Regions from separate parts of the Pseudomonas imrae genome, predicted to be linked through region 2. Evidence: predicted binding sites of a transcription regulator. Region 2 holds the regulator's gene; each other region holds the start of a gene.

Region 1 (7,681 bases), 2.6 Mb from region 2:
AAGAAGGCGCGAGTATTGAACTCGCGCCTTTTTTTCTGCTCCAAGGCTAGGTATAGCACGGACGTTTCAGTCCGTTTGTGATGGTCAGGAGGTTCATGTGAACAAGTCGTTACTGGTTGGTGCGGTATTGGGTGCTGTCGGTGTGACTGCCGGGGGTGCTGTTGCCACCTACAGCCTGGTAAAAAGCGGCCCTGAGTATGCGCAAGTACTGGCAGTGCAGCCGGTCAAGACCCAGATCAAAACCCCGCGTGAGGTCTGCAAGGACGTCACCGTGACCCGGCAGCGGCCGGTGCAGGATCAACATCAAATCGCCGGTACCGTGGTTGGCGCCTTGGCGGGTGGCTTGCTGGGAAACCAGATTGGTGGCGGTACGGGCAAGAAGATTGCCACCGTAGCTGGCGCAGTAGGTGGGGGTTATGCCGGTAACAAGGTTCAGGAAGGTATGCAGAACCGTGATACCTACACCACCACTCAGACTCGCTGTAATACCGTCAATGACATCAGCGACAAGGTTGTTGGCTATGACGTGCGTTACAACCTCGATGGCAAGGAAGGGTCGGTGCGCATGGATCGTGATCCGGGCGGCCAGATTCCAGTGGATAAGGAAGGTCGCTTGATCCTCGGTCAGAACGAGCAATAATCCAAGGGCTGAAATTGTGGGAGCGGGCTTGCTCGCGATAGCGCTGGGTCAGTTGACGAAAATGTTGGCTGATACACCGCTATCGTGAGCAAGCCCGTTCCCACATTTGATTTGTGTTGTTGGTGGAGTCGCCGTGCGAGCAAATCCCAGGCATAAAAAAGCATCCCAAAGGGTAGTGCCGATCAGTTAAGTTCTCTTGCTTGACCTTTGGTCGCAAGAAATCAAAATCCGATGCCGGTATTGGCACCGGATTTTTTTATGCGTCTCGCTTGAGCACCGGAGCTGACCCACAACATTGTCTCCACCCCCAACTCAGTCGAGGGACTGGATTCCTTGCTCGAGCCATCTTTGGTCGAGCAATCCCTTGAGCAGGCCGGTGTGGCGACCTGCGCAAGCGGCTTTTGCCGCTGGAAATGATGCTCTGGTGCGTGATCTCCATGGCGTTCTTTCGGCGTATGTCGGCATGGGATGTGGTCAGTCGCTGCCGGGGCAACGCCCATTGGTGGCGTCCAGTACAGTGGTTCATATCCTCGCGCCATCCGCCTCAAATCACGGAAGTATTCGAGCAGAAATAAAAATGCCAGTCAGCTTAACTGACTGGCATTAGCCCGAGAGGGCCGGTTTTTTATGGGCGTGATTCAACCTCAGTCGTTGAAGTCTTCCCAGCCACCCATCTGTTTCCAGCGGTTGACGATGCCACAGAACAGATCGGCGGTCTTTTCGGTGTCATAGCGCGCCGAGTGGGCTTCGCGACCGTCGAAATCGATACCGGCAGCCTGGCAGGCTTTCGCCAGTACGGTCTGGCCGTATGCCAAGCCGGCCAGGGTTGCCGTGTCGAAGCTGGAGAAGGGATGAAACGGGTTGCGTTTCATGTCCAGTCGCGCCACAGCAGCGTTCAGGAAGCCCAGGTCGAAGCTACTGTTGTGGCCTACCAGGATTGCGCGTTTGCAGCCGTTGGCTTTCAAGGCTTTGCGCACGCCACGGAAGATGTCGGTCAGTGCCACTTCCTCACTGACAGCCATGCGCAGTGGGTGGTCGAGTTTGATCCCGGTGAACTCAAGGGCTGCCGCTTCGATGTTGGCGCCTTCAAAGGGCTCGACGCGGAAGAAATGGGTGTGTTCCGGATACACGAAGCCCTGTTCATCCATGCCGATGGTTGTGGCAGCGATTTCCAGCAAAGCATCGGTGGCGCAGTTGAAACCGCCGGTTTCTACGTCAATGACCACTGGCAGGTAGCCACGAAAGCGCTCAGCCATCGGATGGCGGGAGCCGCCATGACCTTCGTGTTCGTCGTCGAAATGGTCTTCACTCACGCGTGTTCCTCCAGCAGGCGCCAGCGCAGTGTTTCACCGGCGCGCAGCGGGATAACGGTCAGCTCGCCAAATGGCAGGCTGGTAGGGGCAGTCCAGTCTTCACGGACCAGGGTAATACGGTCGGTATTCGCCGGCAGGCCGTAGAAGCGCGGGCCATTGAGGCTGGCGAACCCTTCAAGCTTGTCCAGGGCGTTACGTTGCTCGAACGCTTCGGCATACAGCTCGATCGCTGCATAAGCGGTGTAGCAACCGGCACAACCACAAGCGGCTTCCTTGGCATGCTGGGCATGGGGCGCTGAGTCGGTACCGAGGAAGAACTTCGGGTTGCCGCTGGTAGCGGCATCCAGCAAGGCAACCTGGTGAGTATTGCGCTTGAGGATCGGCAGGCAGTAGAAGTGCGGTCGAATCCCGCCCACCAGCATATGGTTGCGGTTGTACAGCAAGTGATGGGCGGTGATGGTCGCGCCGACGTTGGCCGATGCTTCGGTGACGAACTGCACGGCCTCAGACGTGGTGATGTGTTCAAACACCACTTTCAATGTCGGGAACAGTTCGACCACACGGCGCATGTGCTCGTCGATGAAGATTTTTTCGCGGTCGAATACATCGACATCGCCGCGGGTGACTTCACCGTGGATCAACAGTGGCATGCCGACTTCGGCCATGGCTTCGATGGCTGGCAGGATCTTGTCGATACTGGTCACGCCGGAGTCGGAGTTGGTGGTCGCGCCGGCCGGGTAGAGCTTGGCGGCGTGGACAAAACCGCTGGCATGGGCCTCGCGGATTTCTTGGGGTTGGGTGCGGTCGGTGAGGTACAGCACCATCAATGGCTCGAAGCGGCTACCGGCCGGCCGTGCAGCGAGAATGCGCTGGCGGTAGGCGTCGGCTTCGGCGGCATTTCGCACCGGCGGTACCAGGTTGGGCATGATGATGGCGCGGCCAAACGTGCGCGCTACATCGGCTACGGTTTGGGGTAACGCAGCACCATCGCGAAGATGAATATGCCAGTCGTCGGGACGCAGCAGGGTCAGGCGGTCGGACATTGGGGATTCCAGGCGGGTCAATCTGGTGGGAATGCTACCGGAAAAGACACTTGCAGGCACTCGCTATCAAGTTTTGCGGGATGCAACCGATATCCTTGGGTATGTCTTAACGATATATGACGCCTTGATGTGTTGTAGAAACCAGTGGAGCCGCCCGTGCGCCAGCATTATCTAGCCCTGCTCGGCGTATTCGCCAGCCTGCCAGCCATGGCCCTGACTTTCCAGACGCGCCTGGAGAATATCGAGTGGAAGGTGGAAGGCGATAAATTCGAATGCCGCTTGAGCCAGCCCATTGCCGACTTTGGTTCTGGTGAGTTTGTGCGCCGGGCCGGTGAGCAGGCGACATTTCGCCTGAAAGCCTACAGTGGCTCGCTGGGCGTTGGCTCTGCGACATTACTGGCGGCGGCGGCGCCCTGGCAGCCGGGGCGGGGCGATATCAATCTTGGTGCGGTGCGCGCGGGCAGCGGCGATGTGTTGTTCAACAGCTCCCAGGCCCAGGCCGGGCGCTTGTTCAATGGCCTGTTGGATGGCCGTAGCCCAACGGTGCGCCACTATTCGCGGGACGGTGGTTATGCCGAGATCCGCCTGTTGCCCGTGAAGTTCAGCAAGGCCTATAACGACTATCAACTGTGTACGGCAAAACTGCTGCCGATGAACTTCGAGCAAATCAAGCAGAGTCAGGTCGGTTTCCCAGGCGGCGGCATCGATCTGGACCCGGCCGCCAAAGCCAGGCTGATGGTGATGCTGGAGTTCATCAAAGCCGACCCCACTGTGAACCATATCGAGCTTGACGGTCACTCGGACAACACCGGTAATCGCCTGACCAATCGCGACCTGTCGCGGCGTCGGGGCCTGGCGGTGATGGACTTTCTGAAGGCCCACGGTATTCCGGAGACGCAGATTGTCCTGCGCTTTCATGGCGAGCGTTATCCTCTGGTGCCCAATACCAGCATGGCTAACCGGGCCAAGAACCGGCGCGTCAATATTCACCTGGATCGAGTGCCTGCCCCTGAAAAAGCCGCGCCACCGGTGACTGCCCCGGCCAACGCGACCGCCACGTCCTGAGGGGCGGTCATTCGTCGCCCGCCCGACATAATCTGTCGCTTTATCTTCATTTGCTGTCGCGCCCCTGTAATTTCACGGTTTTGATCGGTAGAATCGACGCCTTTCCGTAAAACCCGTGGAGTGATGGCATGGCCGACGTAAACAAGGTCGTTCTCGCGTATTCCGGCGGCCTGGACACTTCGGTGATCCTCAAGTGGCTGCAGGATACTTATAACTGTGAAGTGGTGACCTTCACCGCTGACCTGGGTCAGGGCGAAGAGGTCGAACCTGCACGTGCCAAGGCGCAAGCCATGGGCGTGAAAGAGATCTACATTGACGACCTGCGCGAAGAGTTCGTCCGCGATTTCGTTTTCCCGATGTTTCGCGCCAACACTGTCTACGAAGGCGAGTACCTGCTGGGTACCTCCATCGCACGTCCTCTGATCGCCAAGCGCCTGATCGAAATCGCCAACGAAACCGGCGCTGATGCCATTTCCCATGGCGCTACCGGCAAGGGCAACGACCAAGTCCGTTTCGAACTGGGCGCCTATGCCTTGAAGCCAGGCGTGAAAGTGATTGCGCCTTGGCGTGAATGGGACCTGCTGTCCCGTGAAAAGCTGATGGATTACGCTGAAAAGCATGCGATCCCTATCGAGCGTCATGGCAAGAAGAAGTCCCCGTACTCGATGGATGCCAACCTGCTGCACATCTCTTATGAAGGCGGCGTGCTGGAAGACACCTGGACCGAGCACGAAGAAGACATGTGGAAGTGGACCGTCTCTCCGGAGAACGCTCCCGACAAGCCGCAATATCTGGAGTTGACCTACCGCAACGGCGACATCGTCGCGCTGGACGGCGTCGAAATGACCCCGGCCACCGTACTGGCGACCCTGAACCGTATCGGTGGCGAGCACGGTATCGGCCGTCTGGATATCGTCGAGAACCGTTACGTGGGCATGAAGTCCCGTGGCTGCTACGAGACCCCGGGCGGGACAATCATGCTTCGCGCCCACCGCGCCATCGAGTCCATTACTCTGGATCGTGAAGTCGCTCACCTCAAAGACGAACTGATGCCCAAGTACGCTAGCCTGATATACACCGGCTACTGGTGGAGCCCTGAGCGTCTTATGTTGCAACAGATGATCGATGCTTCCCAGGTCAATGTGAATGGTGTGGTTCGCCTGAAACTGTACAAGGGTAATGTGATCGTTACCGGCCGTAAGTCCGATGACTCTCTGTTCGACGCCAACATTGCCACCTTTGAAGAAGATGGCGGTGCTTACAATCAAGCGGATGCTGCCGGCTTCATCAAGCTCAACGCGTTGCGCATGCGCATTGCGGCCAACAAAGGTCGCAAGTTGTTCTGAAATGGTTGAGTAATTTCAGAAATGGCTCCTCAATAGAGGAGCCATTTTTTTTATTTCGTAGGAGGGTGGTTTGTTTATATTTGTTTAATATGGATTCGAAGCTCTCGGTTTTTTTGAGCTGGGCAACGACTGTATAAACTTATGGAAGTTACGACACGTAAGAGATTTCTGTTTTTTCTGTAGGTAATAAGTTTTCTGTTCTGGGCGGCAATCGCTGTAAGGCGTGGTTTTTCCCGGGGAACTTTTTTGAAGAGCATTTTTGCAAACCGATACCGGCAGATTCAAAGCCTGCAAGAGGCATTTGTTGATGCCTTTGTGGGGTATGTTTATATTATCCGCTCTTGGATATGTTTTTTTACTCAAGATATGTTTGGTTGCGGAAAGTTCTGAAAGGCCGAATGGAATATCACACGTCCTTCCAGGCGTTTTTTTGTAGGTTAATTCCTGTAGCTCTGTGGGTTGGGTCTCTGCTTGCTGTTACTTGGGGGGGAGTGCTATGCCAAGAGGGAAACGACTAGGCTATTGTGCTGACTCTAAATAATTCGAACAGCGAAATTGGACTTGCCCATGAATAAAGTGCTGATCGTGGATGATCATCCCGTCATTCGCCTTGCTGTACGTATGCTAATGGAGCGTCATGGATACGAGGTTGTTGCCGAGACCGATAACGGTGTCGATGCATTGCAACTTGCTCGAGAGCACATGCCGGACATTGTCATTCTTGATATTGGAATCCCCAAACTCGATGGTCTGGAGGTCATCTGCCGATTATCTTCAACCAAGCAGGTGCAGCCATTCAAAGTGCTGGTGCTGACGTCACAGGCGCCGGGCCACTTCTCCATGCGATGCATGCAGGCGGGGGCTGCGGGCTACGTATGCAAGCAACAGGACCTTACCGAGCTGCTGAGTGCGATAAAGGCGGTGTTGTCCGGCTACAGCTACTTTCCCAACCAGGCGCTTAACTCGGTGCGGTCCACGCAAGGCAATGCCAGCGAAGCGGATATGGTCGAGCGCCTCTCGGGCCGGGAGATGATGGTATTGCAGCAACTGGCGCGCGGGAAAACCAACAAGGAAATTGCCGATGGCATGTTCCTGAGCAACAAAACCGTAAGCACCTACAAGACGCGCTTGCTGCTCAAACTCAACGCCCGATCACTGGTGGACCTGATAGAACTCGCCCAACGTAACGGCTTGGTATAGACGGTAGGTGTTAGGTTGGGGTGCTGTCGACGTCGAGACAGGAAAAGCCTCCCAAGTGGAGGCTTCTGATTGCGACCCGCTTGATCAAAGATCGAAATCGTAATCGGCCAGCTGTTTTTGCAAGCGTCGTTCTTCCAGAAGGTTGTCGATGGTGCGACGTTTGCTCAAGTTGGTCTTGGCCACCTCAACAGGTGCTTCAGTTGCCTCATCAGAGTCCGTGGCAACAAAGTCATCCTCTACATCCACTTCCAGTTGTTCTTTGCCAGTGCTCATAAGGTTAACTCCAGGCTAAGGCTGCCGTTGGCGCTCCTTATATCGACAATCGTCGGCGGGGTAAAAAAGATTTTTTCAATCGATTGATCAATAAAATCAATGATCCCTCAATCGTCGGACGTCTTTTCCTTGTATTCGCACAGGTCTTCGATACGGCAACTGCCGCAACGGGGCTTGCGGGCCTGGCAAACGTAACGCCCGTGCAGGATCAACCAATGGTGTGAATCGAGAAGATAGGGCTTGGGCACAAACTTCATTAGCTGTCTTTCCACCTCCACCACATTCTTCCCTGGTGCGAGCCCGGTGCGGTTGCTGACGCGGAAGATGTGAGTGTCCACCGCCATGGTCAACTGGCGAAACGCCGTATTGAGCACTACGTTGGCAGTCTTGCGTCCTACACCAGGAAGGGCTTCAAGTGCCTCCCGAGTCTGTGGGACCTCGCCGTTATGAAGTTCTACCAGCAAGCGGCAGGTCTCGATGACGTTTTTCGCCTTGCTGTTGTATAGGCCGATGGTCTTGATGTAGTGCGACAACCCTTCGACCCCCAGCGCATGGATCGCTGCCGGGGTATTGGCCACGGGAAACAACTTGGCGGTGGCCTTATTGACGCCAACATCTGTTGACTGCGCGGACAAAATCACGGCAATCAGCAGCTCAAACGGTGAGGAATAAGCCAGTTCGGTTTTCGGTTCCGGATTGTCTTCGTGAAACCGACGGAAAATTTCCAGGCGTTTTGCGGCATTCATGGCGCGAGCGGTTCCTTGCAAACGGTCAGTGTGGTTTTGAAGGTTGAGGCCATGC
Region 2 (7,681 bases):
CACTGCTGCTGTCTACCGCTGCAGCGATCATGGTGACCCGTGCATCCGGCTCCGAGGACATGGGCAAGCAGATCAACCGCCAGATGTTTTCCTCGCCCAAGGCTCTGGCTGTAGCCGCTGGCATCATGGCAATCATGGGGATCGTGCCAGGTATGCCGCACGTGTCGTTCCTGTCCATGGCTGCCATGGCCGCAGGTGGGGCGTATCTGTTCTGGAAAAAACAGAACGCGGTCAAGGTCAAGGCCTTGCAAGAAGTGGAGCGCCAGCAAGAGCTGCTGCCGTCGCCGGCCCGCGCGCAAGAAACCAAGGAGCTTGGGTGGGACGACGTCACGCCTATCGACATGATTGGCCTGGAAGTGGGTTACCGGCTGATTCCCCTTGTAGACCGTAACCAGGGCGGCCAGCTGCTGGCGCGGATCAAGGGCGTGCGCAAGAAACTGTCCCAGGACCTGGGTTTCCTGATGCCGACTGTCCATATTCGAGACAACCTCGATCTGGCTCCCAGCGCCTACCGCCTGACCTTGATGGGCGTGACCCTGGCCGAAGCCGAGATCTACCCGGACCGCGAACTGGCGATCAACCCCGGCCAAGTGTTCGGCAACCTCAGCGGCATTACCGCCAAAGATCCGGCTTTTGGCCTGGACGCGGTATGGATCGAAGTCAGCCAGCGCAGTCAGGCGCAGTCCCTGGGTTACACCGTGGTGGACGCCAGCACCGTGGTCGCGACACACCTCAACCAGATTCTTTACAAGCACTCACACGAGCTGATTGGCCACGAAGAAGTCCAGCAACTCATGCAATTGCTGGCCAAGGCCTCGCCAAAACTGGCCGAAGAGTTGGTGCCGGGCGTGCTGTCGCTGTCGCAGTTGCTCAAAGTCCTGCAAGCGCTGTTGGCCGAGCAGGTACCGGTAAGAGACATTCGAAGCATTGCCGAGGCTATCGCCAATAACGCCGCCAAGAGTCAAGATACTGCCGCTCTGGTGGCTGCGGTGCGCGTCGGGTTGTCTCGCGCCATCGTCCAAAGCATTGTAGGGCTTGACTCCGAGCTGCCTGTGATCACCCTGGAGCCCAGGTTGGAACAAATATTGCTCAACAGTATCCAGAAGGCAGGGCAGGGCCAGGAAGAGGGGGTCCTGCTGGAGCCGAGCATGGCAGAAAAGCTGCAGCGTTCGTTGATTGACGCCGCACAGCGCCAGGAAATGCAGGGCCAACCAGTGATCTTGCTGGTGGCAGGCCCGGTCCGGGCGATGTTGTCGCGGTTCGGGCGCCTGGCAGTACCGAATTTGCACGTTTTGGCTTATCAGGAAATCCCTGACAATAAGCAAGTGACTATCGTCGCGACAGTAGGGCCCAACGGCTGAGGTAGTGGGTTATGCAAGTGAAGCGTTTTTTCGCCGCCGATATGCGTCAGGCCATGAAGCTGGTTCGTGATGAGCTGGGCGCCGATGCTGCGATTATCGGTAACCGGCGTATTGCCGGCGGTGTCGAGCTGACGGCTGCCCTGGATTACACACCTTCGGCGCTGGCGCCGCGCGTGCCGAACATGGAACTGGAAGACGAGCTACGCAAGACGGCGTCGCGGATTGTCTCGGCCCAGGCTGAATTGAGCATGCGTGGCGACAGCGACTCGAGCACCAATCGCCAGCTGTTCGCCGGTTTGCCGTTGACCGCCGCCGAGCCGCTGGTAGAGCCGACTTTTGTCGAACCGCCGCGTCCTGCGGCGCCAGCACCGGCAGCCGCGGTCGACCAACGGGTCTTCGACTCGATGCGCTTTGAGCTCAACGGCCTGCGCGAACTGCTGGAAGTCCAGCTGGGTTCCCTGGCCTGGAATCAGTTGCAGGGCAGCAAGCCGCAACAGGCCAATCTCTGGCGTCGCCTGCAACGCATCGGCCTGTCCGGCCCGTTGTCCCGCGACCTGCTGGAGCTGACCGCCACAATCGAAGAACCTCGCCAAGCCTGGCGCATGCTCCTGGCGCACCTGGCACGCATGATCGCCACCCCGCAGATCGAGCCCCTGGAAGAGGGCGGGGTCATTGCCATGGTCGGCCCTGCCGGCATGGGCAAGACCACCACCCTGGCCAAGCTGGCGGCGCGTTATGTGCTCAAGTACGGCGCGAACAACATCGCGCTGGTGAGTATGGACAGCTACCGGATTGGCGCCCAGGAGCAACTCAAGACCCTGGGGCGTATCCTCAATGTGCCCGTGACCCATGTCGATCCAGGCCAGTCGCTGGCCAACGCCCTCGATCCGCTGCTGCGCAAGCGCGTGGTACTGATCGACACGGCTGGCCTGCAGGCCAGCGATCCGGCCTTGCGCATGCAGTTGGAAAGCCTGGCCGGGCGCGGGATCAAATCAAGAAATTACCTGGTACTTGCAACTACCAGCCAGAAACAGGTTCTGAGCGCTGCCTACCATAGCTACAAGCGTTGTGGGCTGGCGGGTTGTATTCTGACAAAACTCGATGAGACGGCAAGCCTGGGCGAAGTGTTGAGCCTGGCCATCAGTCATGAATTGCCGGTTGCCTACCTGACCGACGGGCCGCGGATCCCGGATGATTTGCATCTGCCGCGCCGACATCAGCTGGTCAGCCGGGCCGTCAGCGTGCAAATGCAGGAAGAACCCAGTGAGGAAGCGATGGCCGACATGTTCGCAGACCTCTACCACAGCCCGGCCCGACGGGTCGGCTGAGGGCTAAATGAATACAGTGAAGTGTACCTACATTGATGGTCAGCAAGCTTTGCGCGCGACCACCCTATGTAGCCTGCGTCTAAGCAAGACAAGGTGAAAGAAAGCACATGGGCAGCATGCATCCCGTACAGGTGATCGCGGTGACCGGCGGCAAAGGTGGCGTCGGGAAAACTAACGTGTCAGTGAATTTGTCCCTGGCCCTGGCAGAGCTTGGCCGACGTGTCATGCTGATGGATGCCGACCTGGGACTGGCGAACGTTGACGTTCTGCTGGGACTGACGCCCAAACATACTCTGGCTGATGTCATTGAGGGCCGCTGTGAGCTGCGCGACGTGCTGTTGCAGGGGCCGGGCGGGATTCGCATCGTTCCGGCGGCGTCGGGTACCCAGAGCATGGTCCATCTGAGTCCGGCGCAGCACGCAGGCCTGATCCAGGCCTTCAGTGATATCGGCGACAACCTCGACGTGCTGGTGATCGACACCGCCGCTGGGATCGGTGAATCGGTAGTCAGCTTCGTGCGCGCAGCCCAGGAAGTATTGCTGGTGGTGTGCGACGAGCCTACCTCGATCACCGACGCCTATGCGCTGATCAAATTGCTTAACCGCGACTACGGCATGAATCGTTTCCGGGTGTTGGCGAACATGGCCCAGAGCCCGCAGGAAGGGCGCAACCTGTTCGCCAAGTTGACCAAGGTCACTGATCGCTTCCTCGATGTCGCCTTACAATATGTCGGTGCAGTGCCCTACGACGAGTGTGTACGCAAGGCTGTGCAAAAGCAGCGTGCGGTCTACGAAGCGTTCCCTCGTTCCAAATGCGCGTTGGCGTTCAAGGCCATTGCCCAGAAGGTCGATACCTGGCCGCTGCCCGCCAATCCCCGTGGGCATCTGGAATTTTTCGTCGAGCGATTGGTGCATCAGACGAGTGCAGGACCGGTGCTATGACAGCCAGCGGCTACAACCTTTACAAGAAGTCGGCACGTGACAGTCAAGGCGAGTTGATCGAGCGCTATGCGCCTCTGGTCAAGCGCATTGCCTATCACTTGCTGGCGCGCTTGCCCGCCAGCGTCCAGGTCGAAGACCTGATCCAGGCGGGCATGATCGGCCTGCTCGAAGTGTCGACCAAGTACGACGCGAGCAAAGGCGCGAGTTTCGAGACGTACGCGGGAATTCGTATCCGCGGGGCGATGCTCGATGAAGTGCGTAAAGGTGATTGGGCGCCGCGTTCGGTACACCGCAATACCCGGATGGTCAGTGATGCCATTCGCTCAATTGAAGCAAAAACCGGTCGCGACGCTAAAGATCATGAAGTTGCGGCCGAACTCCAATTGAGTCTCGATGATTACTACGGGATTTTGAACGATACCTTGGGCAGCCGCTTGTTCAGTTTCGACGACCTGTTGCAGGACGGCGAACACGAAGGGTTGCACGAGGACGGCGCGAGTGCCCATCTCGAACCGTCGCGCGATCTGGAGGACGAACGTTTCCAGAGTGCGTTGGCGGACGCGATTGCCAATCTGCCAGAGCGTGAGCGGCTGGTGTTGGCGCTGTACTACGACGAAGAGCTGAACCTCAAGGAAATCGGTGAGGTCCTGGGTGTCAGCGAGTCGCGGGTCAGCCAGTTGCACAGCCAATGCGCGGCCCGTTTGCGCGGGCGTTTGGGAGAATGGCGCGCGCGCTGACAGGCAGTGTGGGGACACTGTGAACGACACCGTCCGGGCGCTAGGCCTGGACGGGGTTGGCCTGTGGTGCGACCCCCTGCAGTCCTTTTTGTGGAATACCTGTTGAATGAAATGGCGCGCCCAGGTGCTGGACGCGTTTAAGACTGCTTGGAGGTCGAATTGGACAAGAACATGAAAATCCTCATCGTTGATGACTTCTCAACGATGCGGCGGATCATAAAAAACCTGTTGCGTGACCTTGGGTTCACTAACACGGTCGAGGCGGATGACGGTACGACGGCGATTCCGATCCTCAACAGCGGCAGCATCGACTTTCTGGTAACCGACTGGAACATGCCGGGCATGACCGGCATCGATTTGCTGCGCCATGTGCGCGCTGATGAAAAGCTGCGCAGCCTGCCGGTGTTGATGGTGACCGCCGAAGCCAAGCGTGAACAGATCATCGAAGCCGCCCAGGCCGGGGTCAACGGTTACGTGGTCAAGCCATTCACTGCAGTGGCCTTGAAAGAGAAGATCGAGAAGATCTTTGAACGCATCAACGGTTGATGCCGCCACGGGGGAGCTATGGAGCATAAAGAAATCTCGCAGGGCGATTTTGAATCGACCCTGAAAAAACACGCTCACCAGTTGGTCGACAGCCTGGAAAAAGGCCAGTTCGGCGACGCGGTGCAGTTGATCCATGAGCTCAATCAGACCCGCGACCGCGGCCTGTACCAGGAAGTGGGCAAGCTCACGCGTGAGTTGCACAGTGCGATCGTCAATTTCCAGATCGACCCGCGCATGCCCCAGGCCGAAGAAATCTCGCAGATCACCGACGCCACCGAGCGCCTGTCCTATGTGGTCCGGCTGACTGAAGCTGCGGCCAACCGCACCATGGACCTGGTGGAAAACGCCACGCCTTTGGTCAACGGCATGGCCGCCGAGGCCAAGCTGCTGAGCGCGGACTGGGGCCGCTTCATGCGCCGGGAAGTGGGGGCCGAGGAGTTTCGTGAACTGGCTCGCCGGGTCGACGGTTTTCTGTCGCGCAGCGAGCAGGAAAACCGCACGGTTTCCAGCAACCTCAACGATATTCTACTTGCCCAGGATTACCAGGACCTCACCGGCCAGGTGATCAAGCGGGTGACCCAGTTGGTCACCGAAGTGGAGAGCAACCTGCTCAAGTTGGTGCTGATGGCCGGCCAGGTCGATCGTTTTGCCGGCATCGAACATGACCGCGCAGCGATCCTCTCGGAAAAAGATCCACAAAAACATCTCGCCAAGGGTGAAGGTCCGCAGATTCATGCCGATAAACGTGAAGACGTTATGTCAGGTCAGGATGACGTAGATGACTTGTTATCCAGTTTAGGCTTCTAAGGAGCACACCATGAGCTTCGGCGCCGATGAAGAAATCCTTCAGGATTTCCTTGTAGAGGCCGGCGAAATTCTAGAGCAACTGTCCGAACAACTGGTCGAGCTGGAAAGCCGGCCAGATGATGCGAACCTGCTCAATGCAATTTTTCGCGGTTTTCACACTGTAAAAGGGGGCGCCGGCTTCCTCCAGCTGCATGAGTTGGTGGAGTGCTGTCACATTGCCGAGAACGTGTTCGACATCCTGCGCAAGGGTGAACGGCACGTCGACTCTGAATTGATGGACGTGATCCTGGAAGCGCTGGACGCGGTCAACGGCATGTTCACCGAGGTGCGTGAACGCGCACCCGTCACCGCCGCGACCCCGGAACTGTTGGCTGCCCTGGCGCGTCTGGCGGAGCCTGCCGATGTCAGCGCAACCGCGGTGGTCGAAACAGCGCCCGAGCCGGTCGCCGAACCTGAGGCGGATGTCACTGACAGCGAGTTCGAGCAACTGCTGAACTCCCTCAACGCAGTCAAGGCCGAGGCCCAAGCGCCCAAGGCGGCCGCGCCGGCGATGGTGCCCACGACCGAAGACATTACCGACGCCGAGTTCGAGTCGTTGCTCGACCAACTGCACGGTAAAGGCCAGTTTGCTCCTGAAGCCGTGACTGCTGCGCCTGCGCCAGTCGAACCTGCTGCCCCCGTCAGCACTGACATCACCGACGACGAATTCGAAGCGTTGCTGGATCAGTTGCATGGCAAAGGCTCGTTTGCCGTCGACGCTTTGCCGGCGGTCGCTGCCGCTGTTGTTGCACCTGCTGCGCCGACGCCCGCCGTGGCATCGGCTGCTGACGGCCTGATCACCGACCACGAATTCGAGTCGTTGCTGGACGAGTTGCACGGCAAGGGCAAGTTTTCCGAAGTGCCCCCGGTCACGGCCACCTCGGCCGCTGTCGCCACGCCGCCACCGGTTGCCGCCAAGGCTGCGGCACCCGCCCGGCCGGCGCCTGCTCCTGCACGCACTCCGGCTCCGGTAACGGACAAAGCTCCCGCCAGCGAAGCCGAAACCACCGTGCGCGTTGATACCGCGCGGCTGGACGACATCATGAATATGGTCGGTGAGCTGGTGCTGGTGCGTAATCGTCTGGTGCGCCTGGGTCTTAACAGCGGCGATGAAGCCATGCAAAAGGCGGTGTCGAACCTCGACGTGGTGACCGCCGACCTGCAAACCGCCGTGATGAAAACGCGAATGCAGCCGATCAAGAAGGTCTTCGGCCGCTTCCCGCGCCTGGTTCGCGACCTCGCCCGGCAGTTGAAGAAAGAAATCAATCTGGAACTGGTAGGCGAAGAAACCGATCTCGACAAGAACCTTGTCGAGGCCCTGGCCGATCCGTTGGTCCACTTGGTGCGCAACGCTGTCGACCACGGCGTGGAAACCCCGCAAGAACGCGAAGCCGCAGGCAAGAGCCGTGGTGGCAAGGTGATCCTGGCGGCCGAGCAGGAAGGCGACCATATCCTGCTGTCCATCACCGATGACGGCAAAGGTATGGACCCCAATATTCTGCGCGGTATAGCGGTCAAGCGTGGCGTGATGGACAAGGACGCCGCCGAGCGCCTTAGCGACACCGAATGCTACAACCTGATCTTTGCGCCGGGCTTCTCGACCAAGACCGAGATTTCCGATGTTTCGGGCCGTGGCGTTGGCATGGACGTGGTGAAAACCAAGATCAGCCAGCTCAATGGCTCGATCAATATTTATTCGACCAAGGGCCAGGGTTCGAAGATCGTCATCAAGGTGCCGTTGACCCTGGCGATCATGCCGACCCTGATGGTGATGCTGGGCAACCAGGCGTTTGCCTTCCCACTGGTCAACGTCAACGAGATTTTCCACCTCGACCTGTCGCGTACCAATGTGGTGGACGGCCAGGAAGTGGTGATTGTGCGCGACAAGGCGTTGCCACTGTTCTACCTCAAGCGCTGGCTGG
Region 3 (7,681 bases), 2.3 Mb from region 2:
GGTCTCGACTCGGTCTATTGTTTCACCGACGCGCCCGAGCTTGGAAAGGTGGTCGATCCAGCGCAATAACGTATAGACAATCAGTATGACGACTGCGATGGTCACTGCGAAAAGCACCACGCGGCCCTGGGTGCCGTAGGCCCCCGTACTGAGTGCGATGATACCCACCAGGCTGAATAGAAAGGATCCGATAAAGGTCGCCAGCGCGTTTTGTGTTGTAGCGTCCTCCATGACCAGCGTCGTTGCGCGAGGTGTAACACCCGTGCTGGCTGCGCCATAGGCGGTAACCATTGTGCTGAGGGAGAAGGTCGTCACGGCCAACATGCTTGAGGCAATGATGCTCAATATCTTGTCCACCGCATCCGCGCCAATCCGCCCTGGCAGCGAGACCGGGATATAGTCTTTGAGCACGATTGCGATCAATGCCGTCATGACGCCCAGTACCGAGAACAGGCTGGCCCTGAACCAAAGTCGTTTGGTCATCTGCGTTAACAGCCATTGCCATCGAGCAATCATGTTCTCAAAGCTCCTGAAATGCTTCGTGTCCAGTGAAATAAGTACTGTGCAGGTCCTGCGGTCAGCATGATGACATGGCAACTGGAATAGCTTAACCGCAGACAGTTCAAGCGGGAGGCTAACCGCAATATTTGCGCCTTGGCCCATACCTTCATACCATCAGCCCTGTCTGCACTGTCGCATAAAGCGCAGGACAGGTTAAATTCCAAGCGTGGTTCGCACCGCCAACCGGAGAGTTTTAGTGCCTGGAAATAAGCCATCTCCAACGTCCATTCCACGGCCCCAAGTGCTCACTGAAAAGGCGCTTTCCGCCCTTGAGCGTTTTTCGCATATTGAAGCGCTCAGCGGTATTGCGCTGCTGATAGCGGCGATTATTGCCTTGGTTTGGGCAAATAGTGATTATGCCGAGAGCTACGTACACCTTTGGCACACCCAGGTCACCCTTGGTTTTGGCGATGCCAGCGCATCACGCTCCCTTCATTTCCTGGTGAATGACGGGCTCATGACGATCTTCTTTCTGGTTGTCGGTGCTGAGATACGTCAGGAAATCCACGCCGGGGCGCTGGCAAGCGTCAAGATGGCATTGCTACCCATGGGGGCCGCATTGGGCGGGGTGCTGGTCCCGGCCCTGATATACCTCGCCATCAACCACGGCACTGAGGCAAGCAGCGGCTGGGCTGTCCCGACTGCAACAGATATTGCATTCGCTGTCGGTGTACTCGCGCTGCTCGGCAAGTCGATACCTGCTGGTGTGAGGGTGTTATTGCTGGCACTGGCGATCATCGATGACATCGTGGCTATCCTGATTATCGCTGTGTTCTACACCTCAAACCTTGATTACACGGGGATCGCAGTCGTAATAGCCGGCATGCTGCTTATTCTTATGCTTCAGCGGATGGGCATAGGCAATATGGCCCTCTATATAGTGCCTGGGGCGATCATTTGGTATGGACTACTCAAAACAGGTGTGCATCCCACATTGGCCGGAGTAATCCTCGGACTTATGAGCCCGGTGCGCTCGATGCCTATGCGGGAGCAACCGCTGGAAACCATTCAAAAAAACTTTCATGAGTTGGTAGACCGACTCTCTTCAAATGATAACGAGGCACAGTCCATCTCCAAGCCTCTGAAGCAGATACGCCAGGCTCAACGTGAGGTGCTTTCCCCGGTTCAGCGCATTCAAGCGGCGCTGCATCCCTGGGTCGCGTTCGGGATCATGCCGCTCTTCGCACTTGCCAATGCCGGCGTGAGCTTTTCCGGCGCGAACCTGGAGAATGCGCTTTCCCAGCATGTATTCATCGCGGTGATCCTGGCGTTGGTAGTAGGCAAGCCAGTGGGCGTAATACTGGCCTCGGGTTTGTTGGTAAAGTCGAAACTGTGCGAACTGCCTGATGACGTAACCTGGTCTGGTGTAGTCCTTGTCGGGTTGCTTGCGGGTATTGGCTTTACCATGTCGATTTTTATTGCCGCGCTGGCGTTTGACGACGCCAGTTTGCTATCTGCCGCAAAGTTGAGCGTCCTTTGTGCTTCGGTTGCTGCGGCAGCGTTGGGTCTGGGGTGGGGCTGGATACGGCGATCATCCGGGCAAAAGCAGGCAGGAAAAAATCTTTAGTGGTGGTCTGGCGAAGGCAGTCGGCGGGGAGGGTTGCCGGGGCGAACAGAATGAAGCGATCCCCTGATCGGACTGAATCTGGAAATAAGGTCGTTTTGCATGTTTTTGGTGTGAGCGTTCAAGCGTCGGTGAAACGCTTACCCAAGCCCTTTCAGAGCCTGTGGCGGTTTTTTGTCGATGCAGATGCTGCCTGCACCTTTAAGTCAGTGCCGCAGGCCTGATTGGCGGGATATATTGTCAATGGCCTGTACCTTGTCTCCTGCTTGTGAGCGTCTGATAAAGCTGATTGGCAAGGGAACTGTTGCGCACTGTGTTCATCGAAGGCTGCAAGCTTCGAAGATCCCGGAGTTGAGCTACTTGTCGGATTAAACATGCCCAGGTATCGATGTGCTCTGATGCCTGGGTTTAATGACGCTTTTCGTAATCAGGCTATCGTGTAGATAGCCTGACACCCACCGCAAGGAGCCGCTCGGAACGCCGATGCGCAAAATCTGGAAATCTTTTCGGGCCCTTTATTTTGCCTCCTTGATGATGCTGATTGGCTCTGGCCTCCTCAGCACTTACCTGGCCTTGCGCCTGGCGGCTGATAATGTCGACAGTTTGTGGGTCGGTGCATTAATGGCGGCCAACTATTTTGGCCTGGTGCTGGGTGGCAAGATCGGGCATCGGCTGATTGCCCGGGTTGGTCATATCCGTGCCTATGCCACCTGTGCCGGGATTGTCGGCGCGGCTGTACTGGGACATGGGCTGGTGGACTGGCTGCCGGCCTGGATTGTGCTGCGGATCGTTGTCGGTCTGGGCATGATGTGTCAGTACATGGTGATCGAAAGCTGGCTCAATGAGCAGGCAGACGCCAACCAGCGCGGTCTGGTATTCAGCGGTTATATGATCGCGTCCTACCTGGGCCTGGTATTGGGTCAGTTGATCCTGGTCATGCACCCTCAACTGGGGCTTGAGCTGCTGATGCTGGTCGCGTTGTGTTTTGCCCTGTGCCTGGTGCCGGTGGCCATGACTCGGCGCATTCACCCGGCGCCCCTGCACCCTGCGCCGATGGAGCCGCGCTTTTTTATCAAGCGGGTGCCGCAGTCTCTCAGTACAGTGCTGGGTGCCGGTCTGATCGTCGGTTCGTTCTACGGCCTGGCGCCGCTGTATGCGTCACAGCAGGGGCTGAGTACCGAACAGGTCGGTCTGTTCATGGGTAGCTGCATTTTCGCCGGATTGGTGGTGCAGTGGCCATTGGGTTGGCTTTCGGATCGATATGACCGTGCGCTTCTGATTCGCTGCTTCGCCTTGGGGTTGGCGATAGCGGCGTTACCGTTGGCACTCATGGCCAAGGTGCCTCTGGAAGTACTGTTTGTTGTCGGCTTTTTGTGCTCGCTGGTGCAGTTCTGCCTGTATCCGCTGGCGGTTGCGTTTTCCAACGACCACGTCGAGAGTGATCGCCGTGTGTCACTGACGGCCATGTTGCTGGTGACTTACGGTGTCGGCGCGAGTGTCGGGCCGCTGTTGGCGGGTGTGGTCATGAAGCTGTTTGGCAGCCAGATGCTCTATGCCTTCTTCAGCTTGTGCGGGTTGATACTGGTCTGGCGCATCCGGCCCAAGGCTGTCACCAACCTGCATCAAGTGGACGACGCTCCGCTGCATCACGTGGCAATGCCCGACAGTATGTCCAGTTCGCCGCTGGTGGCCGCTCTTGATCCACGGGTGGACGAGCAGGTGGTGCAGGATCAGATGCAAACCACTGCGACGGAGTCTGATTCCGAAGTCGACCCCGAGGACAGAGTGGAACAACCGCCCACCCAGGAGGAGCCCTCCGAGCCCCTGGACCCGGACGAGCACCCGCATGATTTGAGCAGGGCACGTCCCTGAAACCAAAAACGGGCGGTTCCTGAAGGAACCGCCCGTTTTTTTTGCTGCCACCCAGCGTTAAAAATCGTCGTCCTTATCGAACCGACGCGCTTCGCGTTGCAGTTGATAGACGAAACGTTCTACCTGGCGCTGCACCAGCCCGCTCATATTGTGAAAACGTACCCCGGCAAAGGTGGTATCAATGTTTTCTTCGAAGTGTAGGTGGCGCAGCTCCACCGACGTGCTCATGCTGCCGAAGGGTAGGGCGGCGCTGAAGCGATCATAGACCTGACCCAGTTGCAGGCGCGGGGAGATGTCGCCCGCAAAGCGTAACTTGCAGCCGGTAGCGGAAATATCCAGCAATTTACCGTGGATGGGCGCCTTGAGTTTCTCTCCGCCCAGCTCGACATCGACCAGTTGCGACAGCTTCAACGCTGCGCGAAAAGCGTTGCGCCGCTGATGGTAGAGCACCTCGTCGGGCAGGTTGCCCTGGTAAGTACGGTGTTCGCCTGTCTCACTGATGGTCAGGTTGCCGCTGCTTTCCCAGGCTACCCGCACACCTTCATGAAAGCCCTCGATGCGAAACGCCTCGCCATTTTCCAGATAGCGTTCACCGTCTCGCGGGATCATTTCGTCCAGGCTCAGTATTTTGCGGTCGCGGTCGATGTCCACCAGATAACTCTGGAACCGCTGATTGCGTTCATGGAAGGTAATGATCAGCGGGTCGTGGCTCTCCTGTAGCAGCCGCAGGATGCCAGCAATTTCCAGAGGTGTGGTAAGGACCTTGGGCGACTGCGGAACATCTTCCGCGTTAAGAGTGTTGAACACGGCTGTTCCATCTCCAGGCAAATACGACTACAGGCAAGAATTGGCATTTTGCCAGTATGTTGCGCGCCTAGATAGGGCGCGCGGTAAACCGACGTCAGGCTTGGCTGAGAGTGCTGGGCTTGACCAGTCGCGAGGTGGAGCCCTGGGCGTTATACAGTGCCGCGGGCTCGCCGCCGTGGAGGATGCGCAACTGGTTGGCAGTGGTGGCTTGTTGAACCTGGATCGACTGCCCGTTCAGCGCGTTGGCTTCCTGACAGCTGAGCAACAGCTGATTGAGTGCTTCGCTTTGGGCGCGCAACTGGCCGCCGACTGACGAATGGCCCGCCAGTTGTACCAGACCGCTGTGATCGGCGGTAAGTCCAAGGTCGAGAAGAATCTGGCTGCGTTTCTTGCCGTGCTGTTCAAGCAGGACGATCAGCGATTGCTTGCGTGCCAGGATGTCTTCCAGCCGCCGCATATCCCGGCCATGCAAGGCCAGGGATTCTTCTTGAAGCAGCTCGAGCAAGTGTTGTGCGGGAGCGATGTCTTCAATGATCAGTTGCAGTAAATGTTCGTCGTGGTCGTGCATGGCTGGCCTTGGGTTTTAAGCGTCCAAAAGCCTGGCGCAGGCCTTTGCCTAGCGCTCGGCTTCGAAGTTAAGCAGTTTGCTGGCTACGCGGTTGCTGTCGACTTTATAGCTGCCATCGGCAATCGCCTGCTTCAACTCGGCCACGCGGGCTTGATTGACCACGGGCTGATCGCGCAGCGAGTCAGTGACCTTCTGAAGTTGTTGAGCCTCATTGCTCAGGTGGACCGATTCCCCGCTTTGGCTGGCGACGGTTTTTTCGGCCGGGGCAGGCGAAGGTTGGGACTTGGCTTCAACGTTGTCCTTGGCACCGCTGGTACGCGTATTGCCGGGCAACGCCGGGGCGTTATTCAAACGACTGAAATCAATGACCATGTTGAAAAAAACCTCTGGGTATTTGGACGCTTGCCATGTTTTCGGCCATACCCGGGCAAACTTTAGGCTTGATTGACAATAAACCTATGCGCAATGAACGCGTGGGCACAGTGTAGGAAAAGCCGGCGTCCTGCGCCAGTGATCTATAGCGCAACCTCTACTTGCCCGGGTGCCGTTACCCTGGCCTTGATCACGCGCTTGGAGTTGAGATTTTTGACCCGGATCTGCTCGCTGATCCCGCCGTTAGCCAGTGCTTCGCCCGGCATCTTGACGCTCAGGCCGCCGCTGTTGGCGGAAATCACCACTTGATCGCCCTTGCGGATAACTTGCGCCTGTTCCAGGTGGATCAGGGTGACAACCTGGTCGGTGACCACTGGTCGGGTCAGTTTTTGCCCGACGGCCTGATCCAGGGACGTCAGATAGCCCTGGCTGATCTGGCTGATATCTCGTTCGCGCAGGGCAACGTCGTCAAAACCGATGATTGCCGTACGTTTAAGCGGGCGAGCGACGGTGACCACCTCACGAAACAGTCGGACCTGGGCGGGTACAAACACAGTCCAGGGCGAGGCCCCGTCACAGCGCACGCGCACGGTCACACGACCGACCGGCTGGGCGGGGCTTTCCAGGGTGGCAGTCAACTCCTGGTCACACATCGGCATGCGCAGGCGAGGGTCCAATTGATTGACCTGGATCTCGTAACGCCCCGGCGTCTGCGTGGTAGCGAGATAATCTTCTACCGTGAACTCAAGAAAGCCCTGGGTGACGCCGATAAGCAGATCAGGCAGGGTGACGTTGTCAGCACGAGCCTGTTGGCCCGCGCACATGACGAACAACGCCGTCCAGGTGCAGAGCAATCTGCGATAGCGTGGCGAGCGAAGGCGTCGGGAAACTGTCGTTTTGATGTCCATGGCCAATAAAAAGCAAAGCTCGTGCCGTTTAGTGTTGGGTACACGTCGTACCCGTAAGTTTTTGTAGCGTAGGAGTCTGGGCATGGCGGGTGTAATGGATTCAGTGAACCAGCGCACACAGCTGGTGGGGCAGAATCGCCTGGAGTTGTTGCTGTTTCGACTCGATGGCAAGCAGCTTTATGGCATCAATGTGTTCAAGGTGCGGGAGGTGCTCCAGTGCCCCAAGCTCACCCTGTTGCCCAAGTCCAGCCCTGTAGTGTGTGGCGTGGCCAATATCCGTGGCTCGACGATTCCGATTCTTGACCTGGCCATGGCAACAGGCTCGGCGGGCTTGCAGGATCGCCAAAACCCGTTCGTGATCATTACCGAATACAACACCAAGACCCAGGGCTTCCTGGTGCGCTCGGTGGAACGCATCGTCAATATGAATTGGGAAGAGATCCATCCACCGCCCAAGGGCACGGGACGCGATCACTACCTGACGGCGGTGACACGGGTGGATAACCAACTGGTGGAAATCATCGACGTGGAGAAAATCCTCGCCGAAGTTGCACCGACCTCGGAAGCCATTTCGGTCGGTGTGGTGGATGCAGAGACGGCGCACAAAGCCATCTCGCTGCGTGTACTGACGGTCGATGACTCCTCGGTGGCGCGTAAGCAGGTGTCCCGGTGTCTGCAGACGGTTGGCGTCGAAGTGGTGGCACTGAATGACGGTCGCCAGGCCTTGGATTACTTGCGCAAGCTGGTGGATGAAGGCAAGAAGCCGGAAGAAGAATTCTTGATGATGATTTCCGACATTGAGATGCCGGAAATGGACGGTTACACCCTCACGGCCGAGATACGCAACGATCCACGTATGCAAAAATTGCATATCATCCTGCATACTTCATTGTCCGGTGTATTCAATCAGGCGATGGTCAAGAAGGTCGGTGCCGATGACTTTTTGGCCAAGTTTCGTCCCGATGACCTGGCATCCCGGGTGGTTGACCGGATCAAGGCAGCAGATCACGGCTAAGGGCTTTTCCCCTG
Region 4 (7,681 bases), 2.1 Mb from region 2:
CATACCCGCGTTACGGCATACCAGGAACAGGGCGTCAACGTAGACGTATTCCGCCTGCGCAAAAACGAGCCGGTCAGCTACCACGAATTCGAAAACGTCGACGTCATGACAGGTTCCCAGGCCACCCTGGCGAAAATGCTTGAATCGGGCGCCTACAAAACCATCCTGGTGCACTTCCTGGACCCCGACATGTGGGAAGTCCTGCGCCGGCACCTCAACACCACCAAGGTTATCGTCTGGGTGCATGGCGCCGAGATTCAGCCGTGGTGGCGCCGCGAGTACAACTTCACCACCGAAGCACAACTGGCTCTGGGCAAGCTCGACAGTGACAAACGCATGAGTTTCTGGCGCAACCTGCTGCAACCCATGCCGACAAACCTGAAGCTGGTGTTTGTATCCCGTTACTTCGCTGAAGAAGTGATGGAAGACCTTGGGTTCCGTCTGCCGGAAAGCCAATACGAGATCATTCACAACCCGATCAACACCGAGCTGTTCTCCTACGTGGAAAAGCCGGTTGAACAGCGCAAGAAGATCTTGTCGATTCGCCCGTATGCCTCACGCACCTACGCCAACGACTTAAGCGTCAAAGCCATCCAGTTGCTCGCACAGAAGCCTTGGTTCAACGAGCTGGAATTCCGGATGATTGGCGATGGCCCTCTGTTTGAAGAAACGCTGGCACCGTTGCGGCAGTATTCGAATGTGCAGATACAAAAGGGCTATTTGAAACAGAAAGAGATTGCCGAACTGCACAAGGAATACGGAGTGTTCCTGTGCCCTAGTCGCATGGATACTCAAGGTGTGTCGCGTGATGAGGCAATGGCTTCCGGGTTAGTCCCTATAACTAACAGCGTCGCGGCGATCCCCGAGTTCCTTGACCAAGACTGTGGCTTTCTGTCCGACTCCGAATCTTTCACGGGATTAAGTGATGGTATTGAAGCAATGGTTCTGAACGCAAAGCTCTTCACGGAAATGTCTCTAAATGCTAGAAAGCGGGTCACAATGCAAAGTAACAAGACACATGTTTCAAAATCCGAGCTGAAAATAATTGGTGACACCACCAGCAAATGAAAGCAAGCAAAAAACCAAACCACTTGAAAATCAAAGTCGAATAGAGCACTTAAACATGAAAAAAACATTAGCCTTACTTAGCATCCTGTTCACCCTCTCTGCTTGCGAGGACACAAAAAAAGTTGATGAGAAAGCTGTCAACGCTACCGAGCAGAAGAGCAATCTGATACTCAAAGACGGCACACCGATCAACCTGACCGGAACAATCGTAAAAACAACGACAAAAAAAGATGGTGCGATCGAAGTCATCACTCACACGGTTAAGTTTGATTCAGGATCAAAGATTGCAGAAAATTCGGTATACAGCATATTATCGAAACAGGGCTATACACGAAAAGTAATTGAGAGCACTGATGAAAAATTCAAGGTCCATTACTACAAAAAAGATCAACCTACTATCGGTAGCGTTTATCTAGAAAAGTCTGACCAGGCAGGTCAATCATCTGTGCTTTCCATCTATTGGAGAATTATATAAATAAAGCCCACCAATTACAGACCACTGCCGCAGACTAACTTTTAGAGTAGAGGAAAAAAAATTGCCCACCCCGAAGCACGTGAAGAACTGAAGATGACTAGCCTTCAAAATGCTATAAAATCGACAGCCGGCTGGTGCTTCTCGCTTGGCCGGAAATTCATGGGTGTGACTCCAACCTCTACTCTAATTGTGCAAGCAGCGAGCCTATCTGCACAAATTTTATTGGTCTTAACATTTTTTCTGCCCATTAAAATACTTATATTATTAGGATCAGATGCGATTCCGCACTACTACCCTGCCTACTTTAGAGCCTTGGAAAAGTCCCACTTAATAATGGGACTTAGTGCGCTCGCCTTAGCTTGCTACTTTTTATATTTAATATCGGAACTTGCGGTTTCATTTTTCTCAAAAAAGGGAGCCAAAAAGCTATTAGCACAAAGTGCCAAATTAACTCTATTTGAGAAACAGCAGTTACTCGCAACTCAAGCATATGAAAAGTTCACCCGTGCGTTATCAGCAGGAACTTTTGCCGCCATCACCTTCTTGGTATTAAGCTATATCTACCCGTCACTACTAATAGTTTCCATCCTTTATATTGCGACTATGCTATTACTTATAACGACCCTTCACAACAGAAGTACGACCGTGCGTAGGCTGCTGAGCGTTCACTACAGAGTCATATTGAATGTACTAGCCTCCGTTGGATTTCTCATGACGTTTCTCTTCATGATTGCAGACTTCCTTTTTATGACTCCACCAAAAATATTTGCTGCCTTAATTGCCTTGCTTTTGATCAGACAGGGGATGTCGCGAGTTGCCGTATTACTACAAAATCTAACTTCTCTTCGCTCGCAATATAGGCAGATAAATGCATTATTTTTTCATGGCCAGCAACTTGTAACCAACACCACTAACCACACCATCCAGACGAAAAGACTTCTGGATGAAGAACAGAGGTGCATTTGGATCCAAGAGGCGATGAACTGCATCACTCCAAAAAAATCAAATCTGCGCAACACTTCATGGCATCAGATTGGCCGAAGCAATATATACTCCTTCGAAGCACGATTCGAATCAGATGATGACCCGTGCGAAAAAAATTATCTATTCAAACTTTTTGATAGCAATAGTTTTTCACTAGCCGAACAAGAGCGCACATTGCTAACTTGCGTCTATGGCATTCCCGCTCCAATTTTTCTCGGAGAAACAAAAGTAGAGAACCTTACATGCCACGTTTTTCAACTTGAAAACTATCGAAAAGCAATGCCTAAGGAATTCGGAACCGGAACAACTTCAATCAATAGCGCATTGCTCGCAATCGAACCATCGGAGGCCCTAAAGAAACGTTTCAGCCGCTCCCATTTATTTCTTGAACAACGTCTCTCCGATGAGTTACTAACTAGTCTTTCCATCGTTGCCACGCCCCAGCAATCGATCACGTTGACGCTTTTCTCCGAGAAGTACGACATACTCAAACAAGTTCTCTCCCAACTTCCACGCCAGATCATATCACTGAATACAACACCGGATACTCTACTCATATCCGACACTGGCGATACCTGCCTAAGTCACTGGGCAGGCTGGAAAATGGAGCCAGTTGGTGCCAACTGGCCAATAGGCGAACGTGCCAAATTGGAACAAGCATTTCGCCAAGCGCTACTTAAGCGTCCAAGTCTTGCTGATGTTCCAGTAGATGCAGTGACACTGTGCACACTCACTTATGCTTTCGAAAGCCTGTGCCAACGCGCCAGATATGTTGAGGCCATTTCGCTATTGCCTGAGATGCTTGAGAAACTTGAAGCCATAGAGACTTATATCGTTGAATAGAGATAATACGCTGTGACCCGCATAGCAATGATCGTCTGGAATGAGTTCCGCAACGACGCCCGTGTATTAAAAGAAGCCCAGACGCTTCAATCTGCCGGTTACGCCGTCACCGTGTTTGCCCTGCATACACCCGGCGTGACTCAGGAGAAGGAGACACTGCAAGGCGGTATCAAGGTGGTACGCGTGGCGCGCAGTCCGTTGTGGAAGTTGCGCAAGACCAGGACTGGCGCTGAGGTGGGTGCGGCTACCCCGCCTGCTGCCAGTGGCGCCATTGGCCGCTTGAGCCCGGCCAAGCAAGTGTTGCGGATAATTGCACGCTTATGGACACATGCCGGGTTGCTGACGCGGATCGCCTGGCATCGGGCGGCGGTGGTCCATGCCCATGACGTCAATACACTGCCAACGGCCTGGCTGGCAGCCAAGCTCAGCGGGGCTCGGGTGGTGTATGACGCTCATGAAATCAGCACCAGCCGCGAAGGCTATAACAGCTTTCGTGGATTGGTCGCGCGGGTCGAAGCTGCATTGATGCCGCGGGTTCAGGGCACCATTACCACCACGGATGCACGGGCGAAGTTCTTTGCGCGTGCCTATGGCATTCCTCGCCCGATGGTGTTGCAGAACCGACCGCGCCTGACTGTCAGCCCGGCCAGCCAGCGGATCCGCGAGGAACTGCAGTTGCAGCAACCCTGGCCCATCGTGATCTACCAGGGCGGTTTGCAGCAGGGGCGCGGCCTGGAGCGACTGGTACGTATCGCGGCCTCGGTGAAGAACGCCTACTTTGTGTTCATTGGCGGCGGCAGGCTGACCGCGCCATTGACCGCGCTGAGCCAGGAACTTGAGCTGACCGAGCGAGTACATTTCATCCCGACGGTATCCTTGGCAGACCTGCCCAGCTACACCGCATCTGCCGATATCGGTGTGCAACCTATCGAAAATACGTGCCTGAACCACTTCACTACCGACTCCAATAAATTATTCGAATACTTGATTGCCGGCCTGCCCGTCGTCGCGACCGACCTGCCGGAGATCCGCCGTATCGTCAGGGCCCATGACATCGGTTTGCTGGTGCGTGAAAGCGACGATCAACAACTGATCGACGCACTGAATCGTTTAGTCAATGACCCGATGCTGCGCCAGACACTGGCAGCAAATGCTGCAAACGCCGCGAAGCAACTGAACTGGGAGCAACAGGAAGCACAACTGGTCAGCCTGTATGGCTGCGTCCTCAAGGACCAACCTTATTGCGCTGAAGCCGGCCAATGACAGTGCGCATTCTGCTCCTGAGCTTCTACTACCCGCCTGATCTGGCGGCGGGTTCATTCAGGGCCGAGGCGCTGGTGCGGGCATTGCTCGAGCAAAATAACTGCCAATTGCATATTGATCTGATTACCACACAACCCAATCGGTATCACTCCTACAATGCGCCGGCCGATAGTTCTCAAGGGATCTCGCGGCTCTCGATCAACCGGATCGACCTACCCACTCATAAAAATGGTGTAGTCGACCAGGCCAAGGCGTTCGCCGCCTACGCGCTGGGAGCCCACAAAGCCACCAAAGGCAAAGATTACGATTTGGTGGTGGCCTCCTCTTCGCGCCTGATGACCGCCGCCCTCGGCGCTTCGATTTCATTCAAAAGCAAAACGCCGCTTTATCTCGATATCCGCGATATCTTCGTCGAGACCTTGCCAGAGCTGTTTCCAGGGATGGTCGGCAGAGCCATGACGTATTTCTTCTCCTGGGTGGAGCGCCTGACTATTCGCCAGGCGACTCAGGTCAACCTGATTTCACCGGGCTTTCTGGGTTACTTCAACGAGCGTTACCCGAACAAGGTCTTCTCCACCCACACCAATGGTGTCGATGACCTTTTCCTGGAACCGCTGGGTAAGCGCGAAAAATCCGATGTGCCGTCGACCGAGTTGAAAATCGTGTATGCGGGAAATATCGGTGCAGGCCAAGGGCTGGAACATATCATCCCGGCGATGGCAGAACAGTTGAAGGGTATCGCCCATTTCTATGTCATCGGTGACGGCGGCGCGGCCGGCAAGCTACGTCGTGCACTGGAAAGCAAAAACGTATCAAACGTCAAAATGATCGCGCCAACCAAACGCTCGAATCTGGTGGATTATTACGAGCAGGCAGACGTGCTTTTTTTACACCTTAATACGTTCAAGTCGTTTCAACGGGTGCTGCCTTCCAAATTGTTTGAGTATGCCGCTACAGGCAAACCCATCCTGGCGGGCCTGGCGGGTTATGCAAAGCAGTTCACCAAGTCCAAGATTGCCAATGCCACGGTGTTTGAACCTGGCGATATCGAAGGCGCAATCAAGGCGCTGAAGCGCCTGGACCTGACCTCCATCAGCAGGGCCTCCTTCGTGCAGGATTACTCCCGGGTTTCGATCCAGCAGCGCATGGCGCTGGATGTACTGGGGACGCCTGAACTGGATAATGCAAAAACCTCCTGGTACCTGCGCTTCAAACGCTGGCTTTTCATCCAGATAGATTGGATTGGCGCAGCCTGCCGCTACCCGGTAATGGCCGAAGTCCTGACCGCTTCCTTCCTGGGTTGAGCGACACCGTCTTTTCGCATCAGCAAGGTATTCCTCGACCCACGATCAGCGTTTTCCCACGCAGGAAAGTTTCTTTTCAACAATTCCCCCAGCCTGCCGACAACCTGTCAAAGCCTTGCGGATTGAATCAATATGCGTAACAACCAGCCCGTTACCCAGCGCGAACGTACCTTCCCCGCTCAGCAACGGTTGATCTCCACTACCGATGCCAAAGGTGTGATTACTTACTGCAACGACGCGTTTGTCGAAATCAGCGGGTTTTCCCGGGAGGAGCTGTCACGCGCCCCGCACAACCTGGTTCGTCACCCGGACGTGCCTCCCGCGGTTTTCGCACATATGTGGGCGACGCTCAAACAAGGCCTGCCATGGATGGGCATCGTTAAAAACCGTTGCAAGACTGGCGATCACTATTGGGTCAATGCCTATGTGACGCCGGTCTTCGAGGGCGCTCAGGTAGTCGGTTATGAGTCGGTGCGCGTCAAACCTACTGCCGAGCAGATCCGCCGCGCCGAAGCGCTGTACCAGCGTATCAACAAGGGCAAGTCGGCCATTCCAAGCAGTGACAGATGGCTGCCGGTGCTGCAGGACTGGCTGCCGTTTATCCTGGTCAGCCAACTGAGTTTCCTGATCGGCATCTGGCTCGATTCCCATTGGGGTTTTGCCCTGGCCGCCGCACTTTCCGTACCGCTGGGCCTGTTGGGCCTGACGTGGCAGCAACGTGGTCTGAAGAGATTGCTGCGCCTGGCCGAGCAAACCACTTCCGACCCATTGATCGCGCAGATGTACACCGACAGCCGTGGCGCACAGGCACGCCTGGAGATGTCGATCCTCAGCCAGGAAGCACGGCTTAAGACATGTCTGACGCGCTTGCAGGACACCGCCGAGCATCTTAATCAGCAGGCTGCACAATCCAATACGCTGGCCCACAACAGCTCCACCGGACTGGAGCGCCAACGGGTAGAAACCGAACAAGTTGCCACCGCCATCAACCAAATGGCCGCGACGACCCAGGAAGTCGCCAGCCACGTGCAACGCACAGCCGATGCCACCCAGGAAGCCAATCGCCTGACCAGCCGAGGCCGCGATATCGCCGGGGAAACCCGCGAAGCCATCCAGCGCTTGTCGGTGGTCGTCGGGGAAACCGGCGCCACGGTGACCCAACTGGCCAAGGACAGTGACGAAATCGGTGGCGTGGTGGATGTGATCAAAGGCATCGCCGACCAGACCAACCTGCTGGCCCTGAATGCGGCTATCGAAGCAGCGCGTGCTGGCGAGATGGGCCGTGGTTTTGCGGTGGTCGCCGACGAAGTACGACAGTTGGCCCAGCGCACCAGCGAATCCACCGGGCAGATCCACGCACTGATCGCCAAACTGCAACAGACCGCCGGCACCGCCGTACAAACCATGGACGCCGGGCACCGCCAGGCCGAAGAAGGCGTGGCGCGGGTTATGGAAGCGGATCAGGCGCTGGCGGGCATCAGCGAAGCCGTGGCGCATATCACCGACATGACCACCCAGATCGCGGCTGCCACCGAAGAGCAGAGTTCTGTGGCCGAAGAAATCAGCCGCAACATCAGCACCATCGCCCTGCTGGCGGACCAGACGTCGGAACAGGCCTTGAACTCGGCAAAGTTGAGCGAGGAGCTGACGCATACGGCGAATACGCAATATTCGTTGGTGGAGCGGTTTAACCGGTAAAGCCGGATAAGCCTCACTAGCAGGCCAACTCCACGCTTGAGTGTAC

What was found. The regulator FliA, encoded in region 2, starts transcription of late flagellar genes. The targets are predictions, from matches to a motif close to CTAAAGTTTNNNNNNNNNNNGCCGNTAA.
Region 1: the regulator FliA is predicted to act here: its motif matches at 3,062-3,089, upstream of OQ460_RS05185 (flagellar protein MotY).
Region 3: the regulator FliA is predicted to act here: its motif matches at 5,783-5,810, upstream of flgM (flagellar biosynthesis anti-sigma factor FlgM).
Region 4: the regulator FliA is predicted to act here: its motif matches at 6,013-6,040, upstream of OQ460_RS07735 (methyl-accepting chemotaxis protein).

The regions. Positions count from the first base shown of each region.
Region 1 covers NZ_CP110853.2:1,153,398-1,161,078, forward strand. The annotation lists gene OQ460_RS05165 (glycine zipper 2TM domain-containing protein) at 98-640, shown strand; gene OQ460_RS05170 (hypothetical protein) at 1,078-1,215, shown strand; gene rnt (ribonuclease T) at 1,285-1,953, opposite strand; gene pyrC (dihydroorotase) at 1,950-2,996, opposite strand; gene OQ460_RS05185 (flagellar protein MotY) at 3,153-4,061, shown strand; gene OQ460_RS05190 (argininosuccinate synthase) at 4,190-5,407, shown strand; gene OQ460_RS05195 (response regulator transcription factor) at 5,975-6,607, shown strand; gene OQ460_RS05200 (PA3496 family putative envelope integrity protein) at 6,692-6,880, opposite strand; gene nth (endonuclease III) at 6,988-7,626, opposite strand; gene OQ460_RS05210 (Rnf-Nqr domain containing protein) at 7,652-7,681, opposite strand, start outside.
Region 2 covers NZ_CP110853.2:3,755,922-3,763,602, reverse strand. The annotation lists gene flhA (flagellar biosynthesis protein FlhA) at 1-1,361, shown strand, start outside; gene flhF (flagellar biosynthesis protein FlhF) at 1,373-2,689, shown strand; gene fleN (flagellar synthesis regulator FleN) at 2,797-3,630, shown strand; gene fliA (RNA polymerase sigma factor FliA) at 3,627-4,367, shown strand; gene OQ460_RS16970 (chemotaxis response regulator CheY) at 4,539-4,913, shown strand; gene OQ460_RS16965 (protein phosphatase CheZ) at 4,932-5,720, shown strand; gene OQ460_RS16960 (chemotaxis protein CheA) at 5,731-7,681, shown strand, end outside.
Region 3 covers NZ_CP110853.2:1,470,500-1,478,180, forward strand. The annotation lists gene OQ460_RS06750 (DUF2254 domain-containing protein) at 1-516, opposite strand, end outside; gene nhaA (Na+/H+ antiporter NhaA) at 803-2,128, shown strand; gene OQ460_RS06760 (MFS transporter) at 2,609-3,997, shown strand; gene OQ460_RS06765 (flagellar brake protein) at 4,055-4,804, opposite strand; gene flgN (flagellar export chaperone FlgN) at 4,899-5,372, opposite strand; gene flgM (flagellar biosynthesis anti-sigma factor FlgM) at 5,421-5,744, opposite strand; gene flgA (flagellar basal body P-ring formation chaperone FlgA) at 5,888-6,652, opposite strand; gene OQ460_RS06785 (chemotaxis protein CheV) at 6,735-7,667, shown strand.
Region 4 covers NZ_CP110853.2:1,680,358-1,688,038, reverse strand. The annotation lists gene OQ460_RS07760 (methyltransferase domain-containing protein) at 1-1,068, shown strand, start outside; gene OQ460_RS07755 (hypothetical protein) at 1,124-1,543, shown strand; gene OQ460_RS07750 (hypothetical protein) at 1,637-3,370, shown strand; gene OQ460_RS07745 (glycosyltransferase family 4 protein) at 3,383-4,633, shown strand; gene OQ460_RS07740 (glycosyltransferase family 4 protein) at 4,630-5,937, shown strand; gene OQ460_RS07735 (methyl-accepting chemotaxis protein) at 6,070-7,635, shown strand.